3 regions of the Agarivorans sp. DSG3-1 genome follow, and region 1 is predicted to be linked to each of the others. Evidence: predicted binding sites of a transcription regulator. Region 1 holds the regulator's gene; each other region holds the start of a gene.

The links. The regulator ArgR, encoded in region 1, controls arginine synthesis, uptake and breakdown. The targets are predictions, from matches to a motif close to ANTGAATANNTATTCANT.
Region 2: the regulator ArgR is predicted to act here: its motif matches at 870-887, upstream of argC (N-acetyl-gamma-glutamyl-phosphate reductase).
Region 3: the regulator ArgR is predicted to act here: its motif matches at 1,034-1,051, upstream of argA (amino-acid N-acetyltransferase).

Annotation. Positions count from the first base shown of each region.
Region 1 is NZ_CP177241.1:1,983,863-1,986,069, reverse strand. Features, by position in the region: gene ACLD71_RS09390 (transporter substrate-binding domain-containing protein) at 1-702, opposite strand, end outside; gene argR (transcriptional regulator ArgR) at 892-1,359, shown strand; gene ACLD71_RS09380 (ABC transporter ATP-binding protein) at 1,384-2,207, opposite strand, start outside.
Region 2 is NZ_CP177241.1:606,606-608,812, reverse strand. Features, by position in the region: gene ppc (phosphoenolpyruvate carboxylase) at 1-632, opposite strand, end outside; gene argC (N-acetyl-gamma-glutamyl-phosphate reductase) at 1,044-2,054, shown strand; gene argB (acetylglutamate kinase) at 2,064-2,207, shown strand, end outside.
Region 3 is NZ_CP177241.1:1,537,380-1,539,586, forward strand. Features, by position in the region: gene argA (amino-acid N-acetyltransferase) at 1-1,003, opposite strand, end outside; gene ACLD71_RS07220 (TetR/AcrR family transcriptional regulator) at 1,186-1,908, shown strand; gene ACLD71_RS07225 (hypothetical protein) at 1,900-2,112, opposite strand.

The DNA of each region.
Region 1 (2,207 bases):
AAAGAAGGACTGGTATATTGTTCGGTAACTGCCGTTATTTTTTAACACATTAAGCGCATGGTTGATTTGATTCAGCAGGTCTTCGTTTTGCTTTGAAACCGCCATACCTAATCCGCTCGCCGGATAGTTTTCATCCACTTGAGTCACAAACTCCGGATGGCTTGCCAACCAATAGTGAGCCGCTGCCGAATCTAAAAATACCGCATCAATTTTAGCTTGATTCAAATCTGCTAAGGCGAGTTGATAACTGGGGTAAGCAATCGATAGAATATTAGGCCGTTGTTCACGTAAGAAGCGCATAAAGCTCGAGCCACTTTGTACCGCAACCACTGAGTTGCTTGCAACTTCTAGCTCAGGCTTCGTGAGATAAACCGCCATATTATCGAAATAAGCATCACTAAAGCTTACTAAGGTTTTACGTTGCTCGGTAATATCTAAGGCTGATATCGCCATATCGTAATGATCGGCAGCAACGCTAGATAACAAACTATCAAAGGGCTGATGGTAAAACTCACACTCTCGATTTATTTGTTCACAAATGGCCTTAGCCAACTCAATATCGAAGCCCACCAGCTGCTTGTGCTCATCAAATGATTCAAAGGGCGGATAAGATGCTTCGGTAACCACTCGCAGAGGTTTATCGTCAGCAAGTACTGATTGAAGTACGAGCAAAGGAAGAAAGAACAGAAATTTTAGCCACATAGTTAACTACACACCAAGTTTGATGTTGCTATCATAATTCAGCTTAGCAAAGCCTCACAAGAAAATGTTGGCTAATTGAACAACAATTATGTGTTTCACTATGCATTTATATGCATAAAACTAGAATAAAGTTGATATACATATAAAAGTTGGCGACAATAACCGCGGATTTACAAGCTCGGATCACCGATGAAATATAGCGATAAACAAGAACAGTTAATTAAAGCATTTAAATCACTGTTAAAAGAAGAACGTTTTGGCTCTCAAGCTGAAATAGTGACCGCCCTACAAGATCAGGGTTTCGAAAATATCAACCAATCGAAAGTGTCACGTATGCTAAGTAAGTTTGGCGCAGTGCGTACTCGCAACGCAAAAATGGAAATGGTTTACTGCCTACCAGCAGAGTTAGGGGTTCCTACTGTTTCTAGTCAGTTAAAAATCTTAGTACTAGAAATGGATTTCAACGATGCCTTAATCGTTATTCATACTAGCCCCGGTGCGGCGCAGTTAATTGCCCGTTTGCTAGATTCATTAGGTAAAGCTGAAGGTATTCTTGGCACCATTGCTGGTGATGATACTATTTTTATAACCCCTACCCGCCAAGTTGCGATTGCCGATGTATTTCAATCGGTAAAAGAACTGTTTGAAGTTGCCTAAGGCTTCAAAAAACACTTCCCCAAACTACACTTTGGGGAAGACAAATGCCGCATCACCATTAACCGATAACCATACCTTAGTGCCCGGACTTGCTTGCCAATGGTCACGCATTCGCGCATGAATCACCTGCTCAGGTAATTCAGCTAGCTGTAACCTAAAGTGCGTTTCATTACCCATTGAATGCACCGAGATAATACTCGCTTCTATTTGTTGGCTGTTTTCAAGCTGATGCACCACCACATCTTTAGCCCGAACGATCACCTCTGCCAGTTCGCCATCGTTAATTTGATTGGCCGAAAAAGCCCCTAAAGCGGTACTAACCGCACCTTGCTCTACCGGTGCAACAAAGCGATTGCTTGGGCCAAACAATGCTGCCACAAAGGCATTTGCTGGCTGATTGTAGATTTCTTGAGGGCTAGCATTTTGTACAATTTCCCCCTGCTCCATCACAACAATACGATCCGCGATAAACATCGCCTCTAGCGGGTCGTGAGTCACCATCACTGCGGGGGTTTTGGTTTTCTTCAATACGTCGAGGGTTTCTTCTCGCACTTGTTGGCGTAAATGCTCATCGAGCGCAGAGAACGGTTCATCCAACAACATGGTGTTAGGCTCTGGAGCTAAAGCGCGCAATAGGGCGACACGCTGCTGCTGGCCACCCGACAAGGTATGCGGAAAGCGACCTAGCAGACCTTGCATGCCCATGTTGTTTAAGCTTTCTTCAATCCACTGGCGACGCTTTGGTAAGTCTTGTTGCTTGCGTAGTCCGTACTCTATATTGGTTTTAACACTCATATGCGGAAACAAGGCATAGTCTTGAAACATCATACCTATGGCGCGTTGCTCTG
Region 2 (2,207 bases), 1.4 Mb from region 1:
GCGAAGCCCCATTTAGCTTCATCTACGGGAGTAGGGCGTTGCTGGCGAATCTCATCAGTATGCCAAGCTTGATTAACCAATTGCTCTAAGCGGCCAAGTAATTGGCTACGTTCTCGGTCAGGCAGATCTAGTTCCAACCAATCTAAGCAATTGTTAATGGCAACGTGTTTGTTAATTAAGGTGCGGCGAGTTACTTCGGTAGGATGAGCAGTAAGTACTAGCTCTATATTCAGTTGCGCTACAGCATGATGAATTTCAGCTTCGCTCAAGTTTTCGCTTTTTAGTTTTTGAAACACCAAGTCGATAGGATCTTGTGCGCAGGTACTGCCTTCGCAATTGCGCGAAATAGTGTGAAACTGTTCGGCAATATTGGCAAGATTCAAAAATTGGCTAAAGGCGCGGGTTACCGGCAGTAGCTCGTCATCACTTAGGTTACGCAATAACTCTAGTAGTTGCTCGCGGGCTTGGTCATCATCATTTCGTGAAGCTTTAGCTAGCTGGCGAATGGTTTCTACTTTTTCTAGAAACGCTTCTCCCATGTGGCTCTTAATGGTGTTGCCAAGTAGTTGTCCGAGTAAGTTAACATTTCCTCGTAACGACCCATTGATTTCTTGAGGCATTGTTTGGCTCATTCTTTTTCCTTCACTTGTGTTTGCTAGCGATTATTGAAATTTTTTTACTAAATCACCCTAGTCCTGATGCAAAAACATACCTAAGACTGGCCATATAGTCAAAATACATGTAATTAAATTACAGTTAACGACGAATCCTTTGCTTAGGATCAAGCGCTTCCCCATAGATTATTGTCGATATTTGTAGAACTGCGACTTTGTTTTCGCTTCTTTTTAGTCGATGTTTATAAAATCAAAGGTAAATAAAAATTCATTTTTATTGCATAAAGAATTGCCTGTGGTATGCTCCGCTTATAGTAGATAAGCACCAAAAAAATTGTGCTTAAAAAAGTGACTTTTTGTTTAATTGGTCAGTAAAATAGCCTCTTACAAAAAACACTATGCCATAAGATTTCAAGGGAACAAGAAACGATGTTAAAGGCTGCGATTGTTGGAGCAAGTGGGTACACCGGTGCAGAGTTAGCGGCTTATGTTAGTCGCCACTCTCAATTAATGCTTGCGGGTTTGTACGTATCAGAGCGTAGCTTAGACGCAGGCAAGGCACTGTCTGCCTTGCACGGTAAATTACGCGGCGTGGTAGATGCGCCGGTACAACCGTTAATTGTTGCTGATATTGCCAATACCTTTGCCGATGTTGACATTGTTTTACTGGCGACCGCACACGAGGTAAGTCACGATTTAGCCGAGGCGTTTTTGGCGGCCGGCTGTCAGGTGTTCGATTTGTCGGGTGCCTTTCGTGTTCAAAGTGCAGAGTTCTACGAAAAATTCTATGGTTTTACTCATCAATTTCCTGAGTTATTAGAAAAAGCCGTATACGGTTTAGCTGAATGGAACGCCGAGCAAATTAAGCAAACCGATTTAGTGGCTGTTGCTGGTTGTTACCCTACCGCCTCTCTTACTGCACTTAAGCCTTTGGCCGAGGCAGGGCTGATTGATGAAAGCAGCAAAGCGATTATTAATGCCACCAGTGGGGTGAGTGGGGCTGGGCGTAAAGCATCTTTAACCAGCTCATTCTGCGAAGTTAGCTTAGCGCCTTACGGCGTATTTAATCATCGTCATCAGCCAGAAATTGCTGCGCACTTAGGTCACCCGGTTATTTTCACTCCTCATCTCGGTAACTTTAAGCGCGGTATTCTAGCCACCATTAATGTTTGCCTAAAAGTGGGAACTACCGAAGAACAAGTTAATGAGGCTTATCAGCAAGCTTACGCCGGACAAAACATTGTGCGTTTGCTAAGCGGTGAGTGGCCATCAATCGCTAAAGTCGAAAGCACGCCATTTATTGATTTAGCTTGGCAGCAACAAGGCGATGACTTAATTGTGGTATCGGCCGAAGACAACTTATTGAAAGGGGCCGCTAGCCAAGCCATTCAATGTTTAAACATTCGTAACGGCTTTGCCGTTAGCGAATCGCTAGTTTAAGGGCTAATTATGAAACCATTAGTGATTAAATTAGGCGGCGCGGTATTGAATAATGCTCAAGCCTTGGATAACTTGTTTGCTGCGCTTCAGCAAGTTTCGCAACCTATTGTATTGGTGCATGGCGGTGGCGTGGTGGTTGAAGACGTATTGGCT
Region 3 (2,207 bases), 450 kb from region 1:
GCTCAATTTCCATTTCTAGTAACTCGCGGGAGCGCCTTACCAGTATGCCTTCTTCTTCCAACGGGCGAATCAGCTCAATGATGCCATTAATGTCATCCAATCTCGCTTCTCTAACTCGCTCATAACTATATTGCACCAGCTGAGTGCCACTGCCGTCACGGGTATAGAGCTCTTTTAGCAACGCGCCGTCTTGCTGGTAACTGACTAAATGACAGCGGTCGATACCTCGGTCACTGCATTGAATGGCCGCCCGCAAATAACGCAGAGTGTCTTTGTCGGTATCACGTAAAAAAGGCTCTGAGCGCATTAGCTCGTTGGCCGCATCAGGCAATAGTTCGCTAATCAACAGGCCTTTGTCATTGTGAATACCTTGCTCGGGACTGAAGTAAATTACTTTATCTGCTTTCAAAGACACCGCTATTTCGGTGGTGATATCTTCCGAGCAAATGTTAAATAGCTCGCCGGTTACCGATACTCCTAATGGAGACACCATGACTATTTCGCCATGGTCCAGTTGGCGTTTAATACTTTGGTGGTTAATGCGGCGTACTTTTCCGGTATGAAGAAAATCAATGCCATCTTCAATACCAATTGGTTGCGCGACTACAAAATTGCCACGAACTACGTTGATATGGGCTTGATGTAAAGGAGAGTTAACCAAGCCCATCGATAGCTGAGCTTCAATATCCATTTGGATTTGACCGACCGCTTGCTTAATGATGTTTAAGCTGCGCTCATCGGTGATCCGCTGCTCGCCAGCAAACATGCAGCTGTGGTGGTGCTCCTCGATTAAACTGTCTATTTGCGGGCGGGCGCCACACACCAAGACAATTTTCACACCAAGAGTTTTGAGCAAGGCAATATCTTGAATAATGTTATTAAAGTTGGCGCTAGTGCTAGCTTCCCCGCTTAACATCACTACAAAGGTTTTACCGCGATGAGCGTTTATGTAAGGAGCCGACTGGCGAAACCAGCTGACTAAATCTTCGGCAGAGCGGTTCAAATTCTTCTCCGTGAATAACTAAACGTAAGATTTGACTTGTTAGTCAAATATTCGGTTATTGTTGCATATCCATCAACATTGTCGAGCAATAACTTTTTCTCGATGACAAATCTTATACATATGTTATGGCCAATTCAGTTGTGTACTATCGCGAGGTAGAGTATAAGCTGCTGTATCATTTAATGACTACCTCAGTATATGTTGAGGTAGCAGGTAAAAATGGAATAAATTTATTACGAGAGGTATTTATGGATAACTATGTCGTACCTGAGCATTTGGCCATGCGTAAGCAACCTAGCCAAGAGCGTACCAGACGACTAGTGGAACACATCTTAGACAGCACCTTGTCTTTGATTCAAGAGCAAGGGATGGCTGCAGTAAATACCAACTTGATCGCCCAACATGCAGAAATCGATATTGCTTCGTTGTACCGCTTTTTTAAGAATAAAGAGGCCATCTTTTTTTCGTTGGCTTTGCGCTGGTTTAAAAAGGTTCAAATTGTGGTGGAAGATGTAAACTTCCAGCAAACTCTAGGCAATATCGTAGAATATCCAGATAGTGCCCAAAGCAAGATAAACGCTCTGGATGAAACAGAAGTGATGTTAGTGAGTTTTCATGAATTGTTTACTCATGATAAAGACTTTAAGGCGCTTGAGAGCTGGCACCGAGTGATAGTGATAGAGCAAACTAAGCGCTCATTTATCAGTCATGGCTCGAAGTGGGATGATGAAGCCTTAACCAGTGTCTGTTTGTATTTGTACGGGCTTACTCGCAATTTTATGGCGGGTACCATAGGGTTTTCAGCAGAAGAGCATCACCACCAGTTCACTTGGTTTCAAATCATGCTGAATCAATTACGAAAAATGGTATTGCTAGAAAAAGTACCAGAGAAGTTTTTACGCTAGGGCATTGCTCACAATATGTGCTTGGTTGGTAGTAGGGTACTCTTGCTCATCAACTAGGCGCTCTGCACCCAAGCAATGTAACCAAGACCCATAATCTAAGGTTTTGTTTCCTAATATTAATTCTTTTAAGACCTGTTCTGATAAACCTTGAGTAATAGGTTTACAGCTGGGCCAAGATTTCCTGTCATTTTGTGCGATCGTCACTGTATTTTCTACGCCTATAAGGTCAAACTGTTCTGCATATAAGATTCAGTGTGGGTCAATTTGGCGATAAACAAGCTCACTTGTTTAGTCTATGT